3 regions of the Mesorhizobium sp. M2A.F.Ca.ET.067.02.1.1 genome follow, and region 3 is predicted to be linked to each of the others. Evidence: predicted binding sites of a transcription regulator. Region 3 holds the regulator's gene; each other region holds the start of a gene.
The links. Region 3 encodes PhoB, which activates phosphate uptake and scavenging genes when phosphate is short. Its sites were predicted from a motif close to TGTCATNNANCTGTCAT; they were not measured.
Positions count from the first base shown of each region.

Region 1: a site for PhoB is predicted at 2,706-2,722, ahead of EOA28_RS08485 (DUF1045 domain-containing protein). Genes of this name have one in related genera too.
Region 2: a site for PhoB is predicted at 3,040-3,056, ahead of EOA28_RS25035 (acid phosphatase). Genes of this name have one in related genera too.

Region 1 covers NZ_RZSB01000069.1:247-12,087, forward strand. Annotated here, with positions in the region: gene phnN (phosphonate metabolism protein/1,5-bisphosphokinase (PRPP-forming) PhnN) at 61-687, opposite strand; gene EOA28_RS08480 (alpha-D-ribose 1-methylphosphonate 5-triphosphate diphosphatase) at 684-1,823, opposite strand; gene EOA28_RS08485 (DUF1045 domain-containing protein) at 1,860-2,567, opposite strand; gene iolB (5-deoxy-glucuronate isomerase) at 2,801-3,613, opposite strand; gene EOA28_RS08495 (DUF3329 domain-containing protein) at 3,630-3,842, opposite strand; gene iolE (myo-inosose-2 dehydratase) at 3,907-4,821, opposite strand; gene iolD (3D-(3,5/4)-trihydroxycyclohexane-1,2-dione acylhydrolase (decyclizing)) at 4,972-6,822, opposite strand; gene iolC (5-dehydro-2-deoxygluconokinase) at 6,858-8,792, opposite strand; gene EOA28_RS08515 (MurR/RpiR family transcriptional regulator) at 8,947-9,792, opposite strand; gene EOA28_RS08520 (Gfo/Idh/MocA family oxidoreductase) at 9,951-11,060, shown strand; gene iolG (inositol 2-dehydrogenase) at 11,075-11,841, opposite strand, start outside.
Region 2 covers NZ_RZSB01000461.1:149-4,542, reverse strand. Annotated here, with positions in the region: gene EOA28_RS25045 (hypothetical protein) at 95-622, opposite strand; gene EOA28_RS25040 (OsmC family protein) at 628-1,050, opposite strand; gene EOA28_RS25035 (acid phosphatase) at 1,365-2,897, opposite strand; gene EOA28_RS25030 (cytochrome-c peroxidase) at 3,103-4,356, shown strand.
Region 3 covers NZ_RZSB01000022.1:9,654-23,444, reverse strand. Annotated here, with positions in the region: partial or broken gene EOA28_RS04385 (ROK family protein) at 1-219, shown strand, start outside; gene phoB (phosphate regulon transcriptional regulator PhoB) at 382-1,071, opposite strand; gene phoU (phosphate signaling complex protein PhoU) at 1,089-1,796, opposite strand; gene pstB (phosphate ABC transporter ATP-binding protein PstB) at 1,817-2,620, opposite strand; gene pstA (phosphate ABC transporter permease PstA) at 2,617-3,468, opposite strand; gene pstC (phosphate ABC transporter permease subunit PstC) at 3,472-4,458, opposite strand; gene pstS (phosphate ABC transporter substrate-binding protein PstS) at 4,523-5,581, opposite strand; gene EOA28_RS04350 (PAS-domain containing protein) at 6,072-9,827, opposite strand; gene EOA28_RS04345 (hypothetical protein) at 9,826-10,392, shown strand; gene EOA28_RS04340 (hypothetical protein) at 10,654-10,887, shown strand; gene EOA28_RS04335 (hypothetical protein) at 10,905-11,249, opposite strand; gene EOA28_RS04330 (glutathione S-transferase family protein) at 11,531-12,403, opposite strand; gene EOA28_RS04325 (VOC family protein) at 12,427-13,008, opposite strand; gene EOA28_RS04320 (hypothetical protein) at 13,247-13,726, opposite strand; gene EOA28_RS04315 (winged helix-turn-helix domain-containing protein) at 13,723-13,791, opposite strand, start outside.

The DNA.
Region 1 (11,841 bases), on a different contig from region 3:
CACCCCTCACCCGGCCGCTTCGCGGCCACCTTCTCCCACAAGGGGAGAAGGGGAAGGCGCTTAGATCATGTCCGACAGATCGGAGAACGCCATCGCCTTGCGCAGCACCTCGGCGAAGCGTTCGCCGGCGAGCTCCTTGTCGCCGCTGTTGTCGATCGAGGTGACGTCCGGCCCGGTCAGCTTGACGCTGGCGCTGCGCGCCAGGCGGGCAAGCACTTCGCCGCGCGATTCGCGGCCGCGCGCCGCCAGCCGCTCGGCGAGGATCTCCGGCGTGGCGGTGATCTCGACCACGGCCAGGTTGGCGTAGCGTTCGCGCAGCGCCGGGATGACCGCGCGGGAGACATTCGCCACGGCGACATGGCCGTTCGCCACGGCCCAGTCGACATCGGCCGGCAGGCCGTAGCGCAGGCCGTGCGCGTCCCAGCACAGCGAGAAGGCGCCGTCTGCCTCGGCTTCCGCGAAGGCGGCGTCCGCCAGCGTGTCGTGGTCCTCGCTTGCCGTGTCGCTCGGCCTGGTGATGACGCGGCGCACGAATTCCAGCCGCGTCTCACCGGCAAAGCGCTGCTTGGCGTAGCCGATCACCGTGTCCTTGCCGGCGCCGCTCGGACCGACCACCGCGACGAAGACGCCGTTGCGGATCGGCAGGCTATCGGTCAGCTCGCGCTCGATGAGGGCCGACGCCATCATGCGACCCGGCGGCCCTGGCGCCACACGGTGCGCACGACCGGCACATGGTCGTCGACGCGCACGCGCACCAGGTCGGCCCGGCGGCCCGGCTCGATGACGCCGCGATCGGCGAGGCCGACCACTTCGGCCGGGTTCTTCGAGACCATCGCCACCGCCTGCGGCAGCGAAATCCCTTCGACAACATCGCCGAGGAAGAAGGCCGACTGGATCAGGCTGAAGGGGATGTAGTCGGACGACAGGATGTCGAGCAGGCCGTCGGCGGCAAGCGTGCGCGCCGAGACATTGCCGGAATGCGAGGCGCCGCGCATGACGTTCGGCGCACCCATCAGCACGCCGAGACCCGCCGCCTTGGAGGCCTTGGCCGCTTCTTCCGTCGTCGGGAACTCGGCGACGCGCACGCCCTGCTCGATCGCCTCGTCGACATGGCCGGCGGTCGCATCGTCATGGCTGGCTAGCACGATGCCGCGCTCGCGGCAGGCGGCCGAGATGAAGACCCGGTTCGGGCCGGAATTGCGGGCCGATTCCGCCATCCGCTTCTCGCAGAATTTCTGGAAGTCGCGGTCGGTCAGCTTCAGCTTGCGCTGGTAGTAATAGGCATAGGTTTCAAGATTGACGAACTGGCGCTGTCCGGGCGCATGGTCCATCAGCGAGGCGAGCTTCACCCTGTCGTCGGTCTCGAAATTGGCGAAAGCCTCGAGGCAATCGGGCGCCGAGACCTCGCAGCGCAAATGGATGAAATGGTCGGCCCTGAGCCGATCCTGGCGCACGCTGTCCTCGATCGCATCGGCCAGCTTGCGCACATCGTCGGATTTCAGGTCGGCGTCCTCGTCCATGCCGACGCGCAGGGCGTCGAGCACGGTGGTGATGCCGGCGGTCGCCACCTGGGCATCATGGGCAAGCACGGCGGCGATCGGGTTCCAGCGCACTTTCGGGCGTGGCGCGTAATGCCCTTCGAGGTGATCGGTGTGCAGCTCGACGAGGCCCGGGATGATGTAGTCGCCGCCCATATCCTCGCCGGTGCGGGCAGCGCCCGGCTCGACGGCGGCGATCAGGCCGTCGCGCAACAGAAGCGAGCCCTCGACGATCTCGTCGGGCAGCACGATGCGGGTATTGGTGAGAACGGTTTCGGCGGTCATCTCAGGCGGTCCTATCTCGAGCGGTCGGCAATCAAATCAAGCTGTCTTGCGGGCCTGGCCACGGCCAAGCGCGTGGTGCGAAAGCACCATGAACGGGGCGCCGGGCTCGCTTTCGACGAACAGGGTCAGCGCATCCACCGGCACCGGCTGCCGCAGCACGTCGGCGAACAGGCCGTCGATCGCCGCGCGAAGACGCGGGCTCTCCTCGGGCCCGACGCGCCCCGACAGCGTCATGTGGAAGCGGAATGTGTCGAAGACGTAAGGATAGCCCCATTGGCAGAGGTTGCGGAACTCGTCCGGCTTCAGCGCATCGGGGCTGCGGCGCTCGATCTCGGCCTCGGTGAGCGGCGCGCGGAAACTGTCGAAGGCGCGCACCACCTCGCCGGCGAAGTCGTTGAGCGGCGCGAACCGCGTTTCCGGCACCAGCGCGAAGAAGCCGTCGATCTGCCCGACGACCAGACGCGGGATGACGACAGGCGGCGTCGCCTCGGCGAAAGCGTCGAGCGCGGCCCGCAGCGAGGCTTCGGTCTCGTTCGGCGCCAGCCGGAATGGCGCCTTCAGCGTCGCATGGAACCCGTAGCGCCTGGCCGACGCCGTGTGGAAGGCGACTTCCGCGGCAGACAGATCGCCCACGGCCTCCACCGGCCGCGTCGCCGCCCCGAATGGGTCGCGGCCCAGCCAGTTGGCGGCAATGCGCGCCAGCTTCTCGTCCTGTTCCGGTGTGTAGTAGATGGCGTAGCGCATTGGCGTTCCTCGTCAAGCGCGCCGCGCCCGAAGGATCATGCGACGCGCTTCAAGTCATTGTCTTGGCAAGTCGTGGGTCCCAAAACGCCAAGGCGTTTGCGGCGACATGCACCGGAACCGCTGCCATAGGTGATTTCCATGACGGATTGACGAAGCTTTCATGGGTTTTCGAAGGCAAGTCCAGCCGCAAGCTCGTTAGCCGACGATTTTCTCCCGGCTGGACCAATGCGCAGTCAGGCCTTCATCAGCCATTCGTGCTCGGCCGCGTTGTGGAATTTCCACGTCCGCTTCGGTCCGGCCATGACGTTGAGATAATAGAGGTCGTAGCCGTGGCAGGCCGCGCAGGGGTGATAGCCCTTCGGCACCAGCACGACATCGCCGTCCTCGATCGCCATCGCCTCGTCCAGCTCGCGCACGCCGTTGCGGTCGGCGTCGGTGTAGACGCGCTGGAAGGCAAAACCCTGCGGCGGGTTGAGGCGGTGATAGTAGGTCTCTTCCAGGTAGGACTCGGCCGGCAGATTGTCCTGGTCGTGCTTGTGCGGCGGGTAGCTGGACGTGTGGCCGCCGGGCGTGATGACCTCGACCACCAGCAGCGAATCCGCCGGCTTGCCCTCGGGCAGGATATTGGTGACGTAGCGCGTGTTGGTGCCCTTGCCACGTACCTCCTGGCCGAGATCGTCCGGCCCGATGACGCGCGCCGGCAGGCCGCCGCCGAGGCCCGGCGCCGAGCAGACGGCGAGTTCCAGCTCGGTGTCGGCGGTCACCGACCATTCGGTGCCTTGCGGCACATAGACCGACCACGGCTTGCCTTCGAAAGGCGACATGCGCTCGCCGAGCAGGCCGAGATCCTTGCCGCCGGCGGTCGCCTTGCCCTTGCCGGTGACGAAGACCAGGCAAACCTCGCGGTCGCCCGTCTTGCCGGACGCCGTCTCGCCCGCCTTCAGCCGATGCAGGTCGAACCCGACATAGGTCCAGCCGGCGCTTTGCGGCGTGACATGCGCGACATGGCCGTGGCCCCTGTCGGCCTTGACGATGAGTTTCGACATGCGGGGCTCCTTTGGATTATTCCTTCGGCTCGGCCGGAGGCTTCGCCTCCTCAACCGGCTTGTAGAGATAGAAAAACTGCCACACCGCATAGCCGGCGAAGCCGAGCGCGATGACGCCCCAGAACGGCGTACCGGAGGCGAACTCGATCGCCGACCAGATCAGGCAGACCACGACGACGGCGATGCGCCGCCACAGCGGCCTGAAAAAGGGGTGCTCATAGTCTTTCATCGCGCCAATCCAGGATTTGCCCAAAGCGCATCAGATAGATCGGATGCCCTGTCTAATCCACCGTTCAGGCCGGAAACCCTTGCGTCTCCACCGTGTAGCCGGCGGCTGTCATCACTCGCATCAGCTCCTTGTGGCCGACCTGGGCCATCTTGAGCGGCGGGTTCTTCTTAGGATCCTGTTCGGCTTCCACGACGAACCAGCCTTCATAGCCATAATCTGCGAAACGCTGCACAATGGCGCCGAAATCGAGCGAGCCGTCGCCCGGCACGGTGAAGGCGCCGAGCGCCACGGCATCGAGGAAGGACTGTTTGGAGCGGTCGAGCCCCTCGATCACACCCATGCGCACATCCTTCACATGGACATGGTTGATGCGCTTGTGATGGTTGTCGATGGCGCGCAGCACATCGCCGCCGGCAAAGGCGAGATGGCCGGCGTCGAGCAAAAGCGGGATGCCTTCGCCGGAGTTGCGCATGAAGGCATCGAGCTCCGGCTCGGTCTCGACCACAGCGGCCATGTGATGGTGGTAGGAAAGCGGCATGCCCTGCTCCGCGCACCATTCGCCGAATTCGGTGACGCGCCGGCCATAGGCCTTCATCTCGTCGTCCGAAAGTTTCGGCTTGGTGGCCAAAGGCTTTGAGCGGTCGCCCTGGATCGAACGGCCGACCTCGCCATAAACGATGCAGGGCGCGTCGACCGCCTTGAATAGGTCGATCATAGGCTGGATGCGGTCCTTGTTCTTCGCCAGGTCCTCGTTGACCAGCGTGCCGGAGAACCAGCCGCCGCAAAGGGTGACGTCGGCAGCTTTCAGGATCGGCAGCATCACCGAAGGATCATCGGGAAAACGGCGGCCCTTTTCCATGCCGGTGAAGCCGGCCGAGCGCGACTGGCGCAGGCACTCCTCCAGCGACACGTCGTCGCTCAGTTCCACGAGATCGTCGTTCCACCATGCGATGGGAGACATGCCCAGTTTGGCTTTCAAGTCGTCACTCCAAATGTCGGTTCGTTCCTACCATCAGCCTTTGTGGGGAGGGTCGCCGCGAAGCAGCGGGGAGGGGGCAGCGCCGACCCCACCCGGACCTTCGGTCCGACCTCCCCACAAGGGGGAGGTAGGGGATCTGCGCTGTCAGCTTCAATCTCCGATCTTCTGCATCTGACGCTTTTCTTCGTAGACTTTGCGCGCGGCGTTCACTTCGCGTCGCGCCGAGACTTCCGGCACGGCGACGTCCCACCAGTGGCCGCCGGCGTCGGTCGAGATCAGCGGATCGGTGTCTATGACCAGAACCGTCGTCCTGTCGTTCTTCTTCGCCTTGGCCAACGCCGTCTCCAGCTCGGCGATCGACGCCGCCTTCTCGGCGATGGCGCCCATGCTTGCCGCATGCGCGGCGAAATCGACCTCGGGCAGCACTTCGTGGCGCGCGTCCTTCAAGAGATTGTTGAAGTTGGCGCCGCCGGTCGCCATCTGCAGCCGGTTGATGCAGCCATAGCCGCGGTTGTCAAGCAGCACGATGGTGAGCTTCAGGCCAAGCATCACCGAGGTGGCGATCTCGGAATTCATCATCAGATAGGAGCCGTCGCCGACCATGACGACGACCTCCTGATCGGGTTTCGCCATCTTGGCGCCGAGCCCCCCGGCAATCTCATAGCCCATGGTCGAGAAGCCGTATTCCCCATGATACGAGCCGGGAGCGCCCGCCTGCCAGAGTTTGTGCAGTTCTCCCGGCAGGCCGCCGGACGCATTCAGCAGCGTCACGCCCGAGCCCATGGCGCGCTGCACGGCGCCGATCACCTGCGCATCGGAAGGGTAGGCGGCGTTGGTCGAAGCCGTCACCTTGGCGGCGGCGGCCTGCCACTCCATCTTGCCCTTCAGCGCATTGTCGGTCCAGGCGCTAGGGGCCTTCCAGCCATTCAGCGCCGCGCCGAGTTCTGCCAGGCCCTCGGCGGCGTCGCAAACCAGCGGCAGCGCCCAATGCTTGCCGGCATCGAAAACCTGGGTATTGAGGCCAATGATGGTCCGGCCGGCATTCTTGAACAACGCCCAGGAGCCGGTGGTGAAATCCTGCAGCCTGGTGCCGACGGCGAGCACGACATCGGCCTCCTCGGCCAGACGGTTGGCGGCCGATGTGCCGGTCACGCCGACCGCCGCCATGTTGAGCGGATGATCGTCGGGCAGCGAAGACTTGCCGCCCTGCGTTTCGCAGACCGGAATGCCCGCGCCCTGCACCAGCTTCACCAGTTCACCGGAAGCCTGCGAATAGAGCACGCCGCCGCCGGCGATCACCAGCGGCTTCTTCGCTCCTTTCAGCGCTGCGACGGCCGCCGCCAATTCATTGCGGTCCGGGCGCAGCCTGCGCGGCGCCCAGACGCGCTCGGCGAACAGGCTTTCGGGATAATCATAGGCCTCGGCCTGCACGTCCTGGCAGAGCGACAGCGTCACCGGGCCGCATTCGGCGGGATCGGTCAGCACCTGCATCGCGCGGTTGAGCGCCGGGATGATCTGCTCCGGCCGCGTGATGCGATCGAAATAGCGCGACACGGGCCGGAAGCAGTCGTTGACGCTCGCGGTGCCGTCGGAGAAATCCTCCGCCTGCTGCAGCACCGGGTCGGGCAGACGGTTGGCGAACACATCGCCGGGCAGGAACAGGACGGGCAGCCGGTTCACATGCGCCAGCGCCGCCGCGGTCACCATGTTCAGCGCGCCGGGGCCGATCGAAGAGGTCGCGGCCATGAAGCGGCGGCGGAAATTCGCCTTGCCATAGGCGATCGCCGCATGCGCCATCGCCTGCTCGTTATGGGCGCGGAAGGTCGGCAGCTCGTCGCGGACCTGGTAGAGCGCCTCGCCGATGCCGGCGACATTGCCATGGCCGAAGATTGCCCACACGCCGCCGAAGATCGGCACCGTCTTGCCGTCGATCTCGGTCATTTGGCGGCTGAGAAAGCGGGTCAGCGCCTGCGCCATCGTCAGGCGAACGGTCTTCGTCATTGTCGTTTCCTCCGGCTTTCGTTGACGCCGTTTTCTTATGCTGCTTTACGGCCGCGCGCGGCAAGCCACGCTTCGGTCAACTGTTCGAAGCGGGACGCCATGTCGGCGATGGCCTCGTCATCCGACATCCGGCCGGCCAGCCATTGTTCGGCGGCGTTGATGAAGATGGTGCGACCGACCGCGAATCCCTTGACGATCGGCGCATTGGCCGTCGCGGCGAAGGCTGCGACCAGCTCGTCCTGCGGCGCTTCGAGACCGAGCAGCACGACGCCGCGGCACCATGGGTCGTTCCTGACGATCACCTGTTCGATCTTCGCCCAGGCGCCTGCGGAAGCTTGCGGCTCGAGCTTCCACCAGTCGGGCTTGATGCCCAGCGCATAGAGTTCCTCCAGCGCACGCGGAATGGTGGTGTCGTCGAGCTTGCCATGCTTGCCGGCGATGATCTCGACCAGCAGTTCGCGGCCGACTTTCCGCGCCGCCTCGAACAAAGCGCGCAGCTTCTGCTGCTGCTCGACTTTCAGCGCTTCCGGGTCGTCCGGGTGGTAGAAGCACAGGCATTTGATGCAATGGTCGACCGGCCATTCGGTGAGCTGCGAGCCGATATCCTGCGAGAATTCGAAGCGCAGCGGCCGCGATCCCGGCAACTCGACCGGACGTCCGAGCCAGGAGAAGGAATGGCGGGCGAATTCGAACATGGCGTCGCGGCCGTATTTCTCGTCGATCAGCATGCCGTACCCGTCGCGACCGGCTACGACTTTTGCCGCCGCCTTGACGGTCAGGACCTTGAAATCGGGGATACGCGAAACGTCGGCGCCGACCCTGGCCGCGACATCCTCCAGCTGCACGCGATGGTCGCAGGCCAAAGCCATCAGCGAGGGAATGTCGCGCCTGCGCGTCGTCGCCCAATGGATATGGTTGATCGCCTCGTCCTTGCGCAGCGCCAGGTGCTTGCTGCCGTTCTTCAGGAAGAACTGCAGCTCCTCGAAGGTCGGATATTCCGGCGCGCAGAGCAGGCGCGACACCGCAAAGGCGCCGCAGGCATTGGCCCAGGTGGCTGCGGTGGCAAAGCTTTCGCCGCCCAGCCAGCCGCGCAGGAAGCCGGACATGAAGGCGTCGCCGGCGCCCAGCACATTGTAGATCTCGATCGGGAAACCCTTGCCGACGATGCCGTCCTCGAGGTCGTCGCTGATCGGGCCGTCATAGACGATGCAGCCCTTGGCGCCGCGCTTCAGCACGATGGTGGCCGAGGAAAGCGCACGGATCGTCTTCAGCGCGCTCAGACAGTCGTCGGCTCCGGAAGCGATCATGATCTCCTCCTCGGTGCCGACAATGAGATCGCAGTCCGGAAGCACCGTCTTCAGCTGCGCTGAGACACGGTCGGATTTGACATAACGCTCGAAACCTTCGGCATGGCCGGCAAGGCCCCAGAGGTTCGGGCGATAGTCGATGTCGAAGACTACCTTGCCGCCTCGGGCCTTCATCAGCCGGATCGCCTTGCGCTGCGCGGCATCGGAATTCGGCCGCGAAAAATGCGTGCCGGTGACGACCACTGAGCGCGCCGAGGCGATGAAGGCCTCGTCGATATCCTCTTCGGCCAGCGCCATGTCGGCGCAGTCGGAGCGGTAGAAAATCATCGGCGAGACGCCTTCGCTCTCGACCGAGAGCAGCACCAGCGCCGTCAGCCGCTCCTTGTCGGTCTTCAGGCCATCGACGGAGACGCCCTCGCGCCGGAGCTGCTCGCGGATGAAGCGGCCCATCTGCTCGTCGCCGACGCGCGTCAGCAGCGCCGAGCGCAGGCCGAGCCTTGCCGTGCCGACGGAAATGTTGGCCGGGCAGCCGCCGACCGACTTGGCGAAGGAGGTGATGTCCTCCAGCCGCGAGCCGATCTGCTGGCCATAGAGATCGACCGATGCGCGGCCGATGGTGATGACGTCGAGCGGCGGGTATTTCCCTTCCACGGCTTCGCCCATTCGAACCTCCCATCGGCCTTGTTATGCAGAGCAGCGTCGTTTTGGACAGCACGCGCCGGCGACGGCGCGATGTTGCCAATATGAAATATTAATTCCAATCCTTAGTCAATATGGAATGAGTGTTCCCGAGCCGAAAAGCGCGCCTCCGCGAGGCTCAGCCCTTGCGCCGGCGCCCGGTTTCGCGGCGCTTTTCGCCGACGGCGACTGTCAGCGCCATCGCTAAAGCCATCGTCGCCGAGATCGAGCGGAAGCCGCCGAAATCGGCCTCGGCGACCTCGAACCAGACCTTGGCGAACTGCGCCAGCGGCGAGAAGGACGAGTCGGTGATGGCCACGATCGGCACGCCCTGTTCCGCGATCGCGCGCGTCTCCTCGATGGTCGCGGGGGCGTAAGGCGAGAAGCTGATGGCGATGACGGCGTCGCGCGGCGTGGCGAAGCCGATCATCTCGGCGTTCAGCCCGGCGGCCGATTCCACCAGCTGGTTGCGGATCTTGAGCTTGCCGAGCGCATAGGCGATGTAGGAGGCGACCGGATAGGAGCGGCGCTTGGCCAGCACATAGATGGTCTCGGCTTTCGCCAGGAGTGCGATCGCCTCTTCGAAATGCGCGTCGTTCAACGCACGCGAAATGTCGCTGAGTGAGGTGCTGGCGGCGGCGACGAAGCCGTCGAAGATTGCCCGGTGGCCGGCGCCTTCCTCCGCCTTGGCACGCAGCGCCGCCAGCCTTTCGTCATAGGAGGAGTTGCGCTCGCGCAGCCGCTCGCGGAAAACCTGCTGCAGGCTGGTGAAGCCGTCGAAGCCGAGCTGCTGGGCAAAACGGATCAGCGTCGAGGGCTGGACGCCGGCCGAGGCGGCGATGCTCGCCGCCGTGCCGAAGGCGATATCGTCGGGGTTGTCGAGCGCATAGGCGGCGATCTGCGCGATGCGCTTGGGCAGGCTCGCGCGCCTGTCCAGGATCGTCGCGCGCAGCGTTTCGAAATCGCGAGGCACCCGTTCGTCCATCGTCGCTCCGTCCGCGCCCATAATGGTTGTCCCTCTCCTGCCTCATCATAGCGAGTTCGCGCAAGAACACCATAAAAAATGATTTGGATGTTCCATTCGAAGGCAAAATGGACTAATCAGTCCACACCAGTATTTCCTTCATCTCGGAGACAATCGACATGGTCGGAGTGGGCCTCATCGGCACGGGCTTCATGGGCAAGTGCCACGCCATCGCCTGGAACGCGGTGGGCACCGTCTTTCCCGATGTCGAGAAGCCCAAGCTGGTGCATCTGGGCGAGGTGAATGACGAGCTGGCCCGGCGCAAGGCCAGCGAGTTCGGCTTCGCCAAGGGTTCCGGCGACTGGCGCGCCGTGGTCAACGATCCGGAGGTCGATGTCGTCTCGCTGACCACGCCCAACCAGTTCCATCCCGAGATGGCAATTGCCATCCTCGAAGCCGGCAAGCATCTGTGGTGCGAGAAGCCGATGGCGCCGAGTTTCACCGAGGCCGAGACCATGGCGGCCGCGGCCAGGAAATCCGGCAAGGTCGCCGGGCTCGGCTACAACTACATCCAGAACCCCGCCATCCGCCATATCGGCGCGCTGCTCGAGGAGAAGATAATCGGCGACGTCAACCTCCTGCGCATCGAGATGGACGAGGACTTCATGGCCGACCCGGAAGCGCTGTTCTTCTGGAAGCACGAGGCTTCGTCCGGTTACGGCGCGCTCGACGATTTCGCCGTCCATCCGCTGTCGCTGATCAAGGTGCTGTTCGGCCGCGTTTCGCGCGTCATGTGCGACATGGCCAAACCCTATGCCGACCGCAAGACCGCTTCGGGCGCCCGCCGCGCGGTCGAGACCTATGACATCGCCAGCGTGCTCATGCATCTCGAAAACGGTGTCGCCGGCACGCTGCTGGTCAACCGCTCGGCCTGGGGCCGCAAGGGCCGCATCGCCATCCAGATCTTCGGCTCCAAGGGTTCGATCCTCTATGACCAGGAGCGGATGAACGAATTCCAGCTCTATCTCACCGCCGACCGGCCGACCGAGCAGGGCTATCGCACCATCCTGGTCGCGCCGCATCACAAGCCCTATGATTCTTTCCTGCCCGCGCCCGGCCACGGCCTCGGCTTCAACGACCTCAAGATGATCGAATGCCGCGAGCTTTTGATGCGCATCGCCGGCAGGCCGGCCCGCATCATCGACTTCGACGAGGGGCTGGAGATCGAGCGCTCCGTGCATGCCATGGCGCGCTCCTTCCAGGAGCAGCGCTGGGTCGATGTGAGGTAGGCCAGGCAAACGCGTCAGAACCGGACAGGCTCGAATCGGCCGGATTTCGCCGAGGCAAGGGCGGCTTCGCATAGGATCATCGCCTTGCGTCCGTCCGCCGCGCCGACCGCCGGCGTCCGGCCCGCGGCGACCGACTGGATGAAATGGTCGAGCTCGGCCTCGTAGGATTCGGCATAGCGCTCGACGAAGAAATAGAGCGGCCGGTCGGCCGCGATCCCGCTCTCGCCGCTGAGGCTGACCGAGGTCGGCGTGCGGTTGCCGGCCTGCAGCATGCCCTTCGCGCCATGCACCTCGATGCGCTGGTCGTAGCCATAGACGGCGCGCACGCTGTTGTTGATGTGGCACTGCCGGCCGGACGCCGTGCGCAGGATGAACATCGCCGTGTCGTAGTCGCCGAGCCTGGCGTAGTAGGACTCGACCAGCGAGGAGCCGGTGGCGAAGAGCTCCACCGGCTCCTCGCCGAGCAGAAAGCGCGCCATGTCGAAATCATGGATGGTCATCTCGCGGAACACGCCGCCGCCGCCGGCCAGCGCTTCCTCGGTTTCCGGCTCAGGGTCGCGGCTGGTGATGATCACCTGCTCGACCGCGCCAATCTCGCCGGCGTCGATCCTTTTCTTGACAGCGGCGAAGGACGGATCGAAGCGCCGGTTGAAACCGATCTGCAGCGGCACGCCGGCCTTCTCCACGGCAGCCAGGCACTGGTCCGTGCTGGCGATGTCGAGGTCGATCGGCTTCTCGCAGAAGATCGCCTTGCCCTTGGCGGCGGCTTCGATGATCAGCT
Region 2 (4,394 bases), on a different contig from region 3:
GGCGAAGCCAATGTAAGGGCCACCCGATTCCTGCGGAGTGAATGAGATCGTTGGAGAAGCCGGCAGGACAGAGGGGGGCGCGAAGGAACTCGACCTAGGCCTTCCTCCGATACCCATCCAGCTCCGGGTCGAGATCCACCTTCACCGCATTGGTGAACACGCAGGTCGCCACCATGATGCCGGCGAAGGCGGTGAGATTGACCAGCAGCGTTTCGTCGTAGCGGGCCTTGAGCGCGGCCCAGGTCTCGTCCGGAACGGCATTGGCATCGGCCGCGACCGCCTTGCCGAAGCCGATCAAAAGCGCCTCATCCGCGGTGGGATCGATCGCTTCGGGATCGAGCCCGCCCTCGATCAGCGCCCTGCGGAAGAAGGTGACCGGAATCTCCGCGCGCATCGTCTCGGCAATCGCCTTCGAGGACAGCCAGATGGCGCGGTCGTCTAGCGTGGGCTTGAGAAGATCGCGCAGCGTGAACCATTCGGCGTAGATGCGGTGCGCGGCCGGCGAATGAAGCAGGATGCGCTTCATGTTGGTCATGCGGCCGCGCAGCTTGAGCTCGCGGTCATGCTCGGCGCGGATGTCGTCGGAGGCGGTGGCGTAGTCGATTGCGGAGAGATGCGCCATCGGACTCACCCGAGCGTCGCGTGAAGCGCCGGCGCGCCGCGCAGCGTGTTGGAGACGGTGCAGATGCCCTCGGCGTCCGCCAGGATACGTTCTTTCGTCGCGGCATCGAGATCGCCGGTGATCTCGAGCTTGATGGTGAACGTCTCGACCCGCGAGGGCTCGTCCTTCGCCTTCTCACCGGTGACCTCCGCCCTCACCTCGCCGAGCCTGTCGGCGACGCCGAGGCGGGTCGCGGCGATGCGGGCGCTGAGCACCATGCAGGCGGCCAAGGAGGCATAGAGCAGGTCAAGCGGGCTGAAGCCGGGGGCGCTGACCTGCGTGACGACATCGACCATGCCACCGGTCGGGGTGGTTATCGTCGGCAGGCCGCCCAGCGGCATGACGGCGAGCGCGCCGGCGTTGCGGGTTCTGATCTTGAAGTCAGCCATCGTGTCGTCTCCAGTTTGGAGGCTATTGATAGCGGACGCGAATTGACGAGGACAACAATTGACGAGGACAACCTGCAACGTCAGCGCTGCCCCTCATTGTCCTGCCGGACATTTCTCCCCGTATAGTGACGGGGAGAAAGGGCTTGTCGCGGGCGTCGCGTCCCCGCCTTCTCCCCGTTCACGGGGAGAAGGTGCCCGAAGGCGGATGAGGGGCGGCGCCGGCGCCTGAAAGGCAGCGTGGGCGCCCTATGAAGGCCCCCTCTCCGTCCGCTTCGCGGACACCTCTCCCCGCCTTTGGCGGGGCGAGGAAAACGCTACTTCGTCAGATCCAGCGCCGCCGTCAGATCGCCCATCGGCGGCTGGTCGTTGTTGCGCAGCGCCTTCTCGCGGGCGACGATGCCTTGCAGCACCGGCAGGTCGTAGCGGTTGGTGATGAAGCGCAGGATCGAGGTGGTGTCGTACTGCGTGTGGTCGACCATGCCCATCTTCGCATAGGGCGAGATGATGAAGGCTGGGACGCGGTTGCCCGGGCCCCAGCGGTCGGCCTTGGGCGGCGCGACGTGATCCCAGAAGCCGCCATTCTCGTCATAGGTGACGACCACCAGCATATGCGCCCATTGCGGGCTCTTCTCCAGATGCGAAACGATGTCGGCCAGATGCTGGTCGCCCGAGGTCACGTCGGCATAGCCGGCATGTTCGTTGAGGTTGCCCTGCGGCTTGTAGAATGAGACCTGCGGCAGCTTGCCGTCGTCGATCGCCTTGATGAACTCTTCGCCGCCGAGGCCGCCATCCTTGATGTGCTCGGCGCGCGCAGCAGTGCCCGGCGCATAGGCCGCGAAATAGTTGAAGGGCTGGTGGTGGAACTGGAAGTTCGGCACCGGCGTCGCGTTCTTGCCGTCGAGCGCCGCCTCCCACGCGCCCGAATACCAAGCCCAGGAAACGCCCTTCAGCGACAGGAGATCGCCGATGGTGATCTCGTGCTGCGGCGGCAGGGTGGTCGGCGCAGCCGGATCGGCGAGCGCCTTGTCGCCGCCCTCGGCCGGCTTGTTGGCGCTCGGCTGGTAGGGCGGCTGCATGGTGTTGACGGCATAAAAGTCTGGAGTGATTGCGCCGTCATTGGCGAATTTCGGCACGCCGCCGAGCGCGGAGGCCGGCGAATTGTCGGCCGGCTTCAGCGTCACGCCATCCGGCTCGACGACGGCGATCTGGCCCTTCACCGGGCTGGTGTCGGCATTCGGATAGTAGGGCACGCAGGCGCAGGCGAGCATGAAGTGGTTGAGGAAGGAGCCGCCGAAGGCGCCTTGGAAGAAATTGTCGGCCAGAACGTACTTCTTGGCGATCGCCCACATCGGCAGGTTGGAGCCGTCGTAATGGCCCATCACCAGCGAGCCGGAATCGGCCCAGGCGACGAACTTGTCGTTCTTGCCGCCGTCGATCTGCATCTGCTCCTGGTAGAAGCGGTGCCAGAGGTCATGCGTGACGACGTTGGTGCCCTCGTTGAAGCCGTTCGGATCGTCGATGGCGAATGTCGCATTGGCGAGATGCGCGCTCTGCGCTTCCGTCACCGCCGGCGTGACGCCCTTGCCGGTCAGCCCGCCCCAGGCCGGCGGCAATTCGGAAAGCGGCGTGCCGTCACGGTCGAGCTGGCGCGCCTGGCCGGGCGACACATTCGCCAGGCCGTTGGCACCGGGGAAGCCGCCATAGAGGTTATCGAAGCTGCGGTTCTCAGCGTAGATGACGACGACGGTGTCGATCTTGTCGTAGCCGGGGGGAGCCGCGTGGGCAGGAGCAGCGAGCGATGCCAGCGCCGTGGTGGCGAGGCAAAGGGAGAGAAGGGACCGGATCATTGGGAAATGCCTCGTGGCTTGGGGATGGCTGGAGGACGGCAATGCAGGAACGCAGATGCATCAATGCCCAGCTACTTCGATGCCTTGTCACCTTTGTGACAGTTCCGTCCCCGTCAAACACGGTTTCGTGAGCGGGACGGCCAGTCATCAATCTGTTGCACTTGAACCTTACGTCGCGAACGAAATCGGGCGAAGGAAATCAGGGATGTCGCCGCGCACGATGAGACGGAAAAATCACGCGATCGCCCTGCTGGCAGCTTCGATCGTCGGCGCCAATACCGCGGAGCCATTGGGCGTCCATCCCGGCCCAATGACGCGCGCGCAAGCCTATGCCCGCGCCGACGCGCTGACGGCGCTCGGACGGCAGATGTTCTTCGACCCTTCGCTCTCTGCTTCCGGCAAGCAGGCCTGCTCGTCCTGCCACGATCCCAATCACGCCTTCGGACCGGCCTCGGCCTCGCCGGTCGAGATGGGCGGAGCCAAGCTCGACCAGCCCGGCGTGCGCGCCGTGCCGTCGCTGCGCTATTTGCAGGCAGCGCCAGCCTTCAGCGAGCATTTCTACGACTCTGAGGACGAAGGAGACGAGAGCGTCGACAACGGCCCGACCGGCGGCCTGACCTGGGACGGCCGCGCCGACCACGGCAAGGACCAGGCGAGAATCCCGCTGCTGTCGCCCTTCGAGATGGGCAACAAGGACAAGGCCCAGGTGGCCGCCAGCCTGGGCAAGGCGCCCTATGCCGACGCCTTCAAGGCCGCCTTCGGCGCCGATGTCTTCGACCATCCGCAGGACGCTTTTGATGCCGCGGTGGAAGCGCTCGGCACCTTCGAGCAAAGCAGCGCCGATTTCTATCCCTATTCCAGCCGCTATGACGCCTTCCTCGCCGGCAAGGCGCAGCTCTCGGCGCAGGAATTGCGCGGCCGGATGCTGTTCGAGGACGAGGCGAAGGGCAATTGCGCGAGCTGCCATTTGAGCGAGCCCGCCAATGACGGCGAGCCGCCGCAGTTCACCGACTACGGCCTGATCGCGATTGCCGTGCCGCGCAATCCGGCGATCCCCGCCAATTCCGATCCTGATAATTTCGACCTCGGCCTGTGTGGCCCGCTGCGCACCGACTTCAAGGGCCGCGCCGAGTATTGCGGCCTGTTCGAGACGCCGACGCTGCGCAACGTGGCCTTGCGCAAAAGCTTCTTCCACAATGGCTATTTACACACCCTGCGCGACGCGGTCGCCTTCTATTCCAGCCGCGACAGCGATCCGGCGCGCTGGTACCCGAAGAATGCCGACGGCACGGTCGACAAATTCGACGATCTGCCAAGAGCTTACTGGCCGAACCTCAACACCGACCCGCCGTTCAACGGCAGAAAGCCCGGCGACAAGCCGTCGCTGACCGATGCCGAGATCGACGACATCGTCGCCTTCCTCGGCACGCTGACCGATGCCGACCAGGCGGGGCACTGAGGCTGGGGGCCAGTCAGAAAGGCGCGCCGCAAGATTGA
Region 3 (13,791 bases):
GGCGTCAGCGCGGCCGCCTTCGACCTGATCGAGCCGGCGCTGAGGGAGGCGATCGCCCAGACCGCCGGCGGCCAGCACTCGAGCTCGATCTCCTTCGACACCGAGCCGAACGAGCTGCCGCTGATCCGCGAAGGCTGCGCCACCCGCGCGCTGACCTTCGTCGACCAGGAGATTTTCGCGCCGGGTGTCCAGGCAAGAGCGGGCAAGCACGTCGCATAAGCCGCAAGCTCAAGCGCCGGGATATGCTGAGATTCCGGTCAGGCCGAGTCGAAAATGGTGGATTCCGAGAACCGGAGCGGAGCGTACTTTTTGGTACGTGAGTACCGGAAGCGCAGGAAGCCGCCATTCGCAGGCCGGCCTCACCTGAATATCAGCATATCCCTAGTCTTCCCGGATTGCATAACCCGCCCCGCGGATGGTGCGGATGACGTCGGGCATGCGGCCGTTGTTGACGGCCTTGCGCAGGCGGCCGACATGCACGTCCACGGTGCGCTCGTCGATATAGATCGTCTCGCCCCAGACATTGTCGAGCAGCTGGCTGCGCGAGAACACGCGGCCGGGATGCCGCATCATGAATTCGAGCAGGCGGAACTCGGTCGGGCCGAGCCTGATCTCGCTCTTCTTGCGATAGACGCGGTGCGATTCGCGGTCGAGCACGATGTCGCCGACCTTGAGCACGCTGGACAGCACCTCGGGCTTGGCGCGGCGCAGCAGCGCCTTGACGCGCGCCATGAACTCCGGCGTCGAGAACGGCTTGACCAGATAGTCGTCGGCGCCGGTGGACAAACCTCGAACCCGATCGCTTTCTTCACCGCGCGCGGTCAGCATGATGATCGGCAGCCGCTCGGTCTCGGGCCGCATCCTGAGACGCCGGCAGAGCTCGATGCCGGAGACCGCCGGCACCATCCAGTCGAGCACGAGCAGGTCGGGAACATTTTCCTGAAGGCGGATTTCGGCCTCGTCGCCGCGGGTCACCACTTCCACCTGGTAACCCTCGGATTCGAGGTTGTAGCGGAGCAGCACCCCCAGCGGCTCCTCGTCCTCCACCACCATGATGCGTGGCGCGATCATCGGGGTAACCTTTTCCGTCAGGCGGCCGGCGCCGACATTGCCGTCTCGTCCTGCTTGGGACGGTTGGCGGGCAATTGCGTGCCGGTCAGCACATAATAGGCGTTCTCGGCGATGTTGGTCACATGGTCACCGATGCGCTCGAGGTTCTTGGCGCAGAACAGAAGATGCGTGCAAGCGGTGATGTTGCGTGGATCTTCCATCATGTAGGTCAACAGCTCGCGGAAGACGGAGGTGTATTTGACGTCGATGCGTTCGTCGTCGTTGCGAAGCTTGGCCAGCGCCGTGGCATCACCCACCGTATATTCCTGAATCACGCCCTGGACCTGGATCAGCACCAGTTGCGCCATGGAATCGATCGAATGCGTGAGGTCGCGCGGGGCAGTGCTGACGCCGACTGACCCGACGCGCTTGGCGATGTTCTTGGCGAGATCGCCGATGCGTTCGAGGTCGCCCGCCATGCGTATCGAGCCGACCACGTGGCGAAGATCGTCCGCCATCGGCTGGCGCTTGGCGATCAGCGTGATGGCGCGGTCGTCAAGCTCGCGCTGACGCGCGTCCATGATGGCATCGTCGGAGACGACGCGCTGCGCCAGCGCATTGTCGCTTTCGAGCAGGGCCCTGGTCGAGCCGCCGACCATGGAGCCGGCGAGATCGCCCATGTCGTTGATGAGCCGGCTGATCTGCCTCAGATCCTCGTCGAACGAGGCGACGGTATGTTCGGCCATGAGGTTGTCCTCGTATGAGCTCAGCCGAAGCGGCCGGTGATGTAGTCCTGGGTGCGCTTCTCGCGGGGCGAGGTGAATATCTTCTCGGTCCGGTCGAATTCCACCAGCTCGCCCAGATACATGAACGCCGTCTGCCGCGACACGCGCGCCGCCTGCTGCATGTTGTGGGTGACGATGACGATCGTGTAGTCGGCCTGCAATTCGTCGATCAGCTCCTCGATCTTGGCGGTCGAGAGCGGATCGAGCGCCGAGGCCGGTTCGTCGAGCAGGATGACCTCCGGCTTCACCGCGACGGTGCGGGCGATGCAAAGGCGCTGCTGCTGGCCGCCCGAGAGGCTCTGGCCGCTGGCGTTGAGCTTGTCCTTGACCTCGTTCCACAGCGCCGCGCGCTTCAGCGCCGACTCGACGCGGCTGTCCATCTCGGCCTTGCTGATCTTCTCATAGAGCCTGACGCCGAAGGCGATGTTCTCGTAGATCGACATCGGGAACGGCGTCGGCTTCTGGAACACCATGCCGATCTTGGTCCTGAGCAGGTTGAGGTCCTGCGAGCGATCGAGGATGTTCTTGCCGTCGAGCAGCACCTGGCCCTCGGCGCTCTGCTTCGGATAAAGCTCGTAGATGCGGTTCAAGACGCGCAGCAGCGTCGACTTCCCGCAGCCCGACGGCCCGATGAAGGCGGTCACGCTGCGCTCGGGCAGCGACAGGTTGATGTCCTTCAGCGCCTTCGACTGGCCATAGTAGAAGTTGAGGTTCTTGACCTCGATCTTGGCCTTCTCGACGGTCGTGTCGGCTACGTTCAGGTCGGTGGACAACATCGGTTTCATCTGTCCTCTCTGCGTCCGGTTAGGCTGCGGGCGATGATGCTCAGCCCGAGAACCGTCAAGGTGATTATGAGTGCGCCCGTCCAGGCCAGCTGCTGCCATTCCTCGTAAGGGCTGAGAGCGAACTGGAAGATGGTCACCGGCAGGCTGGCCATCGGGGCATTGAGATTGCTCGACCAGAACTGGTTGTTGAGCGCGGTGAAGAGCAGCGGCGCCGTCTCGCCGGAGATGCGGGCGATCGCCAGCAATATGCCGGTCACGATGCCGGACAGCGCCGCGCGGTAGGCGACGGAGCGGATCACCACCCAGCGCGGCGCGCCGATGGCGGTGCCTGCCTCGCGCAGCGCGTTGGGCACGAGGTTCAGCATGTCCTCGGTGGTGCGCACCACGACGGGGATCACCAGGATGGACAGCGCGACGGCGCCGGCGATGGCCGAGAAGTGCCCCATCGGCCGCACCATCAGCTCATAGACGAACAGGCCGACGATGATCGAAGGGGCCGACAACAGGATGTCGTTGATGAAGCGCACCACCGTGGTCAGCTTCGAGAAGCGGCCGTACTCGGCCATGTAGGTGCCGGCCAGCACGCCGATCGGCGTGCCGACGACGATGCCGATGATCGTCATCACGATGCTGCCGTAGATGGCGTTGAGCAGGCCGCCGGCATCGCCGGGCGGTGGCGTCATTTCCGTGAACACGGCAAGGTTCACCCCCGAAAGGCCCTTGTAGAGCAGAGCGCCAAGGATCAGCGCCAGCCAGGCCAGCCCGATGCCGGCGGCTATGACGCACAGCGCCATCATCACGGCATTCTTGCGCTTGCGGCTCTGGTGAAGCGATTGGGCAGTCGCCATCGGTCAGGCTCCCGTGCGGCTATCGATGCGCAGCAGCATGTAGCGTGCGAGCGCCAGGATGATGAAGGTTATGATGAACAGGATCAGGCCGAGAGCCACCAGCGAGGAGGTGTAGATCGCGCCATCGGCCTCGGTGAACTCGTTGGCGATCGTCGCCGAGATCGTCGTGCCCGGCGCGAACAGCGAGGCGCTGATGCGATGCGCGTTGCCGATGACGAAGGTGACGGCCATCGTCTCGCCGAGCGCGCGGCCGAGGCCGAGCATGACGCCGCCCATGATGCCGACGCGGGTGTAGGGAATGGTCACGCGCCGCGTCACCTCCCAGGTCGTGCAGCCGATGCCGTATGCCGATTCCTTCAACACCGCCGGCACCGTGTCGAACACGTCCTTGGTGATCGAGGTGATGAAGGGCAGCACCATGATGGCCAGGATCAGCGAGGAGGTCAGCAGGCCGATGCCGTAGGGCGGGCCGGCAAACAGGCTGTTGAGGCCGGGGACGCCTTTGAAGAGCCAGATGATGAAGGGCTGGATCGTCGTCTGCAGGAACGGCGCGAAGACGAACAGGCCCCAGATGCCGTAGATGATCGAGGGGATGCCGGCCAGAAGCTCGACGGCGATGCCGATAGGGCGCCGCAGCGGACGCGGGCAGAGCTCGGTCAGGAAGACGCCGATGCCGATGCCGATCGGCACGGCGATGATGATGGCGATGGCCGAGGTGACGATGGTGCCGTAGATGGGCGCCAGCGCGCCGAAATTCTCGGTGACCGGGTTCCAGGATTCGGTCGAAAGGAAGGATATGCCGAATTTCGACAGCGCTTCCCACGATCCGGCGATCAGCGAGATGGCGACCCCGCCGAGCAGAACCAGCACGAGGATGGCGGAAGCGCGCGTGGCCGCCCGGAAGACCATGTCGGTGAAGGCAAAGCGGCGCACTGTCGCTTCCCTGGTCCGCATGGCGGACGATGTCGCGGCTTCGGAAACGGCACTCATCTAGCCCCTCGCATTTCGAAAGAGACGGGAGGGCGCCGGAAGCGCCCTCCCTTGTTCGTCAGAATTACATGCCGGAATAGAGCGGCTTGCCATTCGCGTCGACGATGTCCTTGCCCCACATTTCCTCGACGCTCTTCACGACCGCGTCGGGCATCGGAACATAGTCCAGGCTGGCGGCCAGCTCGTCGCCCTTGGCGTAGGACCAGGCGAAGAACTTGAGCGCCTCGCCGGTGGCGGCGGCATCGTCGGGCTTCTTGTAGACGAGGATCCAGGTGGCGGACGTCATCGGCCAGGTTTCGGCGCCGGCCTGGTTGGCCAGGATGACGCCGTAGCCCGGCTGCGAGTTCCAGTCGGCATTGGCAGCGGCGGCCGAGAAGGCGGCGGCGGTCGGCTCGACCTTCTTGCCGTCCTTGTTGATCAGGTCGGTGTAGGTCAGCTTGTTCTGCTTGGCATAGGCATATTCGACATAGCCGATCGCGCCGCCGGTCTGCGAGACGTTGTTGGCGACGCCCTCATTGCCCTTGGCGCCGATGCCCACCGGCCACTCGAGCGCGGTGTTGACGCCGACTTTCGACTTCCAGTCGGCGCTGACGTCGGCCAGATAGTAGCTGAAGTTGAAGGTGGTGCCCGAGCCGTCCGAACGGTGCACGACCGCGATCGCCTGGTCGGGCAGCTTAACGTCCGGGTTGAGCTTCTTGATCGCTTCGTCGTTCCAGTTGGTGATCTTGCCGGAGAAGATGTCGGCCAGCGTCGGGCCGTCGAGCACCAGCTCGCCCGGCTTGACGCCTTCGAGGTTGACGACCGGAACGATGCCGCCCATCACCATCGGGAACTGCGCGAGCCCGGTGGAGTTGAGATCCTCGCCCTTCAGCGGCGCGTCGGAAGCGCCGAAGGTCACCGTCTTGGCCTTGATCTGCTTGATGCCGCCGCCGGAGCCGATCGACTGGTAGTTGAGACCGATGCCGGTCTCCTTCTTGTAGGCGTCGGCCCACTTCGCATAGATCGGATAGGGGAAGGTGGCGCCGGCGCCGGAGATATCGGCTGCCATCGCGGCGGAGATGCTAAGGGTTGATGCCGCAGCCATTGCAATCGCAACGGCCGCAGAGCGGATGAAATGTCTCATGTGGCCTGCTCCTGTTCGGAAGATGGTCTTTCGGCACCCGTTCTATCGGCGCCCGGTGAGCGCAATAGACTTCGATTATTACAGTCGCATGACAGTTTCGTGTCAGCCCGGTAACGCCTGAACGGGGATGCTCGGAAGGGCTTCCGGCGGTCTCTGCGGGCCGGCCGGAGTTTGCCGCGGGAATCAGCGACTTGTCTGACTTTTGAATCAAAAATTATCCCGGCGGCCGGATCGCGGCCGCCGGGAAATAAAATCCGGACGAGAGCGCGTTGCCTGCATGCCAGAGCGGATCATGGCGTGGCCATCGCCGAAAACAGGTCCGTTGGGGTAGAGTCGACGCTGTTTCTTGTTGGCGGTCGCTGCTCCCGCCCGTAACCGAAGAGCGGAATCAATGCTACGATTGTCAGAGCTTGGCGTTGGCTTTGATATGGTGCGATCGCACCATACGCATACGTCAACGCCTTGCGCCCGCCTGCCGGCTAAATTCGCTTTAACCCGCGCTGCGCCGGGTCTCGATATCCGAACCCAGCCAGCGCTCGAGCTTTTCGAGCAGCGCCCGCGGGCTGATCGGCTTCGGCAGGTAATCGTCCATGCCGGCCTCGAGGCAGCGTTCGCGGTCGCCCTTCAGCGCATGCGCCGTGACGCCCACGATCGGCACATGCGTGCCCATGTCCTGCTCGAGCTTGCGAATGGCGCCTGTTGCTTCCAGCCCGTTCATTTCCGGCATCGACACGTCCATCAGGATCATGCGCGGATTGAGCTTGCCGAAAGCATCGAGCGCCGTGCGGCCGTTGCCGACGATCTCGAAGCGGTAGCCGGTCTCGCCAAGGATCTGGGTGAACACCATCTGGTTCACCTCATTGTCCTCGGCGACGAGGATGTCGAGCCCGCGCTCGGCTTCGGCCGGTCGTTGGCGCGCTCGCACGGGCGGCGGCTGCAGCATGGCGCGGTCCGACGTCGCCGTCTGCGCCGGCGCGGCTTGCGATAGGCTGCCGCCAACGGCGGGTTGCGCCGCGGCGCTGCTGTGGCGATGACGCTGGATGGTCGCGACCAGCGTTTCCAGAAGGACGGAGGAGCGCGCCGGCTTGATAAGCTGCGCATCGATGCCGAGGTCGCGATACGCAGTGTTGGCAAGTGACTGGTCGACCGAGGTCAGCATGATGATGGGCGTATGCGCCAGGCCCGCCGTGTTGCGCACGATGCGCGCCATCTCGGCGCCGGTCATGCCCGGCATCTGGTAGTCGAGCACGACGCAGTCGACCGGCACGCCATAGGCAGCGGCTGCAATCAGCACCTTAAGCCCTTCGGCGCCGCTTTCGGCAGCGCAGGCATCGAACGTCCACGACGCCATCTGCTCGCTCAGGATCGAGCGGTTGACCGCGTTGTCGTCGACGATGAGCACGCGCGCGCCGGTGACGTCGACCGGTGTGATGCGCTGCCCGCCCTGCTCGGCCCGGGGCAGCGTGACCGTGAACCAGAAGGTCGAGCCCTTGCCCTCGGCGCTGTCGACGCCGATCTCGCCGCCCATCATCGAGACCAGCCGCGAGGTGATGGCGAGGCCGAGGCCGGTGCCTTCGTGCCGCCTGGTCGAGGAGGTATCGACCTGGCTGAACTTCTCGAACACCAGCTTCATCTTGTCCTCGGGAATGCCGATGCCGGTATCCGTCACGGAAATGGTGAGCTTCGTTCCCGCGGGAACCCGCTCGCCCGTCACATCGACCAACACATGGCCCTCGTCGGTGAACTTCACCGCGTTGCCGAGCAGGTTGGTGACGATCTGCCTGACGCGGCCGACATCGCCGACGAACTGGCCGTCGAGCCCCGGCTGGACGCGCACGATGAGCTCGAGGTCCTTCTCCTTGGCGCGCGTCGAGACCAGCGTCGCCACATCCTCGATCGCCTCGGCAAGATTGAATGGCGCCGGGTCGAGCACCAGCTGGCCGGCGTCGATCTTGGAGAAGTCGAGGATGTCGTTGATGATGGTGAGCAGCGCGTTGCCGGATTTGACGATGATGTCGGTGAACGTCTTCTGCTTCGGATCGAGGTCCGACTTTGCCAAAAGCTCTGCCATTCCAAGGACCCCGTTCATCGGCGTGCGGATCTCGTGGCTCATATTGGCGAGGAATTCCGACTTGGCCCGGTCGGCGAGCACGGCGCGCCGCTGTGCTTCGCTGAGCTCGGCCTCGCGCTGCTTGAGCTCGGTGATGTCGGTGGTGGAGCCGATGAGATAGAGCGAGCCGTCGGAGGCGATCATCGCGCCCTTGCGCGCGAACTGGTGCCTGACGCTGCCGTCCGGCAGCACCACCGTCTCTTCGATCTCCTGAGTTTCGCCGGTGCGCAGCACGGCAAGGTCGCCGGCGACGAAGGCTTCGCCGTCGGCGCCGAATATCTCGACGTCGGTCTTGCCGATCGCCTCTTCCTTGCTGAAGCCGGTGAGATCGCACCAGCCCTTGTTGACATAGAATTGCCTGAGGTCCGAACGCTTGGCGTAGATCGACACCGGCACATTGTCGATCAGGCTGCGGAACACCTCGTTCTCGCTCATGCTCTGCCGAAGCGCCTGCTCGCGCGCCTTGACGTCGGTGATGTCGGTGCTGGAACCGACCAGATGCACCGACCCGTCAATGGCCACCAGCCGGCTCTTGCGCGTCATCAGCTGCCGCACGGTGCCGTCGCGATGGGTGACAGCCTCCTCGACCTCGCGCCCCGCGCCAGTTGCCACGACTTCGGTATCGTCATTGCTGAAGCCGTCCGCCTCTTCCGACGCGAAAAGCTCGCGATCCGTCTTGCCGAGCACCTCGTCCTTGGCGAATCCGGTCAGCGCGCACCAGGCCTTGTTGACGAATTCCATGCTGAGATCGTCGGCCTTGATGAAGGCCGCCACCGGCAGCTCATCCATCACGTGCCGGTAGAGGTCGATCTGGCGCATGGAGTCGCGCAGCGCCTTTTCGCGGACCCTGATGTCGGTGATATCGACACGCACGCCGATGAACGTCCCGTCATCGGTGCGCATGTCATAGACCTGGTACCAGCGCCCGTCGGCGTTGAGGCGCTCGTAGGCGGAATTTGGCAAACGGTACCGCCTGAGCATGGCGTCGAGCCAGCGCTCGGTGTCGACGCCGTACAGACCGTCGATTTCAGTGTCGCCGCTCGAGCGGAAATAGCCGACCGAATGGCCGAGAGACAATGCCTCGCGGAATGTGCGGCCCGGCTGCCAGGCCGGCTTCAGCGCCGGCAGCGTGTCCTGCAGCTTGCGGTTGGCGAAGACGAAGCGGTCGTCGCGGTCGTAGATGATGACGCCCGCCGGCAGCGACTCCAGGACGGTGGTGAGGTTCCTGCGCGCGTCCTCGGCCTCGGTCTCGCGCTGCTTCATGTCGGTGATGTCGACATAGGAGATCAGCCGCTTGCCGCCCGGAAGCGGCGCCAGCGAGGCGATCAGCGTACGGCCGTCGCTGCGCGGCAAATGCCTGGAGCCTGCGGCGCCGGCCCGGATTTCGGATTCCCGCTCGGCCACATGGCTTTGCCAGTTCCGCTCCTCGCCGCCGAACGGATCGGCGGCACGAGTGGCTTCCATTAGGTCGCGAAAAGAGATGCCGGCTGGAGCGCGCCGCGGATCGACCTCCCAGAAGTCGTAGAAGGCCCGGTTGATCACCTCGACCTGCAATTCGGCATCGACAACGATGACGCCGATCGGCATCGAATCGACCATCAGGCTGAGATTGCTGAACGTCTCGGCCGTCCTGGCATTGGCTCTTTCGATCTCGGCGTCTCGGCGCTTGACCTCGGTGACATCATAGTAGGTCAACAGGCGCTTGCCGCCGGACAACGCCGTCACCGAGAATATCATCGTGCGGCCGTCGGCATGGACGAACTCGCGCGGCGCGACGGAACCGGCACGAATTTCCGCGATTCGGCTGGCAAGGTAGCGCTGCCACTCCTGTTCGTCGATCTCGCCATAGATGCCGTTGCGGCGATTGAGATCCATGAGGCGGCTGAATGGCGCGCCGATGGTCACCACCCCGTCGGGGATCCTGGAAAACTCCCGGTAGGCTTTGTTGATGATCAGCGTGTCGAGCCGGGCGTCCAGAAGCACGACGCCCATGCGCATGGCGTCCATCGTTCGTTCGAGATCGGCAAGATGCTGCTCGCCGCCCTCGTCGGCGGGCGTGTCGTCGTCATGCGCAACCGTTGCGTCGAGGGGGTCGCGCATGCCGCCAGTCCCACTCGTCTTGTCCACGTCCGCCATGCTGTTGCCACCCCAACCGAACCCCCCTTCGCGGTTCGTCGCGGAAATGTGCCTGACAAGCATTAACGATCCGCTAACCATAATGGATCGCAACCACCTGCCGTTCGATGCCGTTGAGAAAACCAGCATCATGGCACCGGTTGCGGTAATCCGACTGTTGGCGATTGAGGCGACGACACACTATAAAGCACCTGAGGTGTTGCTAATGTTCAATCGAATCGCCGCTTTCGTCCTGTGCCCGGCGCTGCTTGCAGCGGGCGCCTGCACGCGAAGCGACGACGGCACGGTGATCGTTCCAAGCCGGATGGATGTCAGGCGTGTCTGGGACGAGGCGCCGCCGGGAACGACCGCCTCGCGGCAGATCGTGTCGGATGTGTTTCCGCCGCCGCCGAGCGCGCCGGCAAGCCTGCCGGCGAGCCCGACCGTCCGGCGCCATTCCAGGCCCGCTTCGACGAAACCGTCCTTCGGGCGGGATCTGCCCGACCCGACATCCGGCGAGCAGAGCCCCCTCACCTGCAGGAATGTCGGCGAAGACGGCAAGCGCTATCGCGTCATCTGCGAATAACCTTCAATCCGTGGGCCCAGTGCCGGCCGGACAGCGTCGAACAACAGCCGGCGTAAAAAACCGAGCCGCCGTCGCGATCACCGATTGCTGGTGAAACCTTTGACCGGTGGTGGACGTTTCCCGGCACTAAAGCATGTCTCCCGAAAGTGGGAACCGGTTTCGGGATAAAGACATGCGTAAAATAGAGACCCAAAGCGCATGAGCGAATCGGAAGGATCGCGACGCGCTTTGGTGATCCGCGCTGCACCCAGGAGACTGAAGATGTCCATTCACTTCACCGTCTCTGGCCTGACCAGGAACCTGATCCATTCGCTTGGGTTGGATCATGAGCAGGCGCCGAGGCCCCTTACCCCGGAGCAGAACCTTCTGCTGGATTGTTATCTGGCCGGGCAGATCCCGGACTCGGCCTGGAGCGACTATGTCTTCGAGATGCCGGAGTTGGAAAAACATGCCCAACTCAGGCGCGCCAGGTCAGGCGCGGGCGGCCTGACCTGAAACGGTGAGCCTGCCGCTCATTTCTTCGGTGAGTTGAACTGCAGCGTGAAGACGTTGCCGGGAATGCCTTGCGCCAGCGCCGGCGAAAGGCTGAGCGGCAGGCAGTCATTCAGCGCCTTTATCGCCGCATCGACATAGGCCTTGCGCGCCTTGTCGTCGCCGCCGACATGGATGGCGGTTGTGTTAGGCGGCCCGATCAGCGTGCCGTCGCGCTTGAAGCTGAAGCTGAGCGTGACCGAGGAATTGTCGGAGTTGGCCGGCGGCGTCCAGCAGGCGAGCAGGGCGGCGCCGACCTCGTTCATGCCGTTGAGCGGTGCGGTGGCGGCCGCTGGAAAGGGCACAACCGACAGCGCCCCCGACATCATCAGAAATCTTGCCGTGTTCGTCGCAGGTCCTCGTCGCCGTCGCTCTGCCCCGGACGGTATCGTACGATCCGTGACGAGGATGACAATAGGCTTTCAGTCCACCCGTCGGGGTGCAATCATACTGTCGTGATTTCGGCGATGGCAGCGAAAAAGCAAAAGGCCGGCACTGAGCCGACCTTTCCCTTGCCTCGTCATGGCGCCAGTACATCCGTGGTCGCAGCGAGGTCTCAACCCAGTAGACAGGTCTTAGGTAAACGAAACCTTAACGCCGGGGACCGCTACGCCCTGGCCTGCGATTTCACATGCGCGATGTAGCCGCGCACGTCGCCGGCCGGCTCGGCATAAGCCTTGCCGAGCTTCTTCTCCAGGGCCGCCATGTACTCCTTCGCCCATTTGGGCAGCGCATAGTCGACGACCGCCAGGAATTCGAGCGTTGCCCCCAGCCTTATGTCGGCGATCGAGGGGTTGTTGCCGCCGATGAACGGTTTGCCGTTGCGGAAGAAAGAGTGAAACACCTCGAGCGGCTCGGCGATCGCGGCCATCGCCGCCTTCTGCGCTTCCGATTTTTTGTCGGGATGGGCGTCGCTGTGGCCGACCTCGCCGGCATATTGCGGGAAGCCGAGCGCCGGATAGGTGGCGCGCGCGACATAGGGATAAAGCGTTCCGATCAGATAGAACATGGCGCTGTCGATCATTGCCCGCTTGGCCGGCGCCTTCGGATAGAACTTCTCCAGCCCGTGCTTGTTGGCGAGATACTGCATGATGGCGCAGCTTTCCCACAGCACCCCGCGCGGCAGGCCCTTGTCCTCGATCATCGGCGTCAGATGCGCCGGATTGCGCGCCAGGAACTCAGGCGAGCGCGTATGGCCCCAGGCATCGGTCTCGGCGGGATCGAGCCCTGCCGCGCGCACGAACACCCTGACCGTCAGGTTGTTGACGCTCGGCCTCAGCATGCTGAGTTTTATGCCGGGCTTCTTGGCCGGTTTGGCCTTGGCTTTAGGTGCGGCTTTTGCCGTCGCTTTAGGCGCGGACTTAGTTGTCGCCTTGGGCGCGGCCTTTGCCGTCGCAGCTTTTGCCGCCGCCTTCGCGGTCGGCTTTGCCGCGGCCTTGGCCGCGGGTTTCTTCACGCTCTTCGCTGCAGCCTTTGCCATCTGTTCCTCCCCTTATGGCTTGCTCAATATGGATTCTTCGCCGTCCGCTCGTCCGACAGGGTTTCGCGCGACCGCTCGACCAGCGCCTGAATGGCGTCGGCCAGATGGAGTTCGGCGATATTGTAGTCGCCGCGTGCCACGCGGATCTTGTGCGCCTCCATCAGCACGTCTGCATGGGTGAAGCCGGCCGGCGGCTCGAAACGGTAGGAAGCAAGCTCGATCAGCAGCCCCAGCGGGTCCTCGAAATAGATCGAATCCATGAAACCGCGGTCCTTGACGCCGCTGTGCTTGATGCCGCGCTCGTCGAGTCGCGCAACCGCCTGCAGGAAGGTGACCCGCGACACCGCGAAGGCGATGTGATGGACGCAACCGATATCGGTCGGCGTCCGCCGCTTGACCGGGATGCGGCTCTCGTCAGTGAAGACCGTGATCAGGCGACCGTCGCCCGGATCGAAATAGAGATGGCTCTCGCTCGCCTTGTCGAGATTGGGCTGCTCGAAGATGAAGGGCATGCCGAGCACCCCTTCCCAGAAGTCGATCGAGGTCTGGCGTCCGGCGCCGACCAGCGTGATGTGATGAACGCCTTGCGACTGCAGCTTCCGCATTGGTTCCTCCCCGCGTTCCGCTCGCCTCTTCCGCCGGGCAAGTTCGAAACGTATCCCCTGGTGCCTTCCGCCAGGAAGCATGATGCAATGCTAATTCAATCCGCGACACCACGCCAGATGGGACATGTGCCGCTAGATCTGAACCTGGACCGAGAGACCTTGTATGACTGGGGAATAAACCCCTATTCCCGCCGTGACAGTTGCGCCTCGCGAGGCAAGGCTCCTCGAAACGCGTACATCATTCGAGGCCGGCGGTCCGCAGCCCCTCGATATAGGCGGCGCGATCCTGTTCCCTGACCATCGGGTAATATTTCTCCACCCATTGGACCGACAGCGTTGGATGGAGTCGCTTCGCCTCTGAAAGGGCATGCGTCGCCTCATCGAGATCCCCTGCCATTCCTGCCGCGGCGGCCAGCGTACGCCACGCAGCGCCAAAATGTGGCCGAAGCTGCACTGCTCGGTGCTCGAAACTCGCTGCGTCGACGTATCGTTGGGCAACGAAGTGACACATCCCGGTCACGGTCAATACTCCCGGCTGCTGCGTGGAATCGCGCGGACTAAGTCGCTCGGCGATCGCGAGATGGTGCAGGCCGTCCTCCGGCATTCCTCCAAAGCCGTACGCGGCGCCCAGAATGACATGAGCGATGGCCAGATTTGGATTGAGCGTGATCGCATCGGTTAGTGCGGTGACGGCCGCCTGCGTTCGGCGTGCCATCATGTGCACGTAACCGGCAGCGAAATGCGTCCAAGGATCGTCAGCATCATGCGCAATGGCTCGCTGAG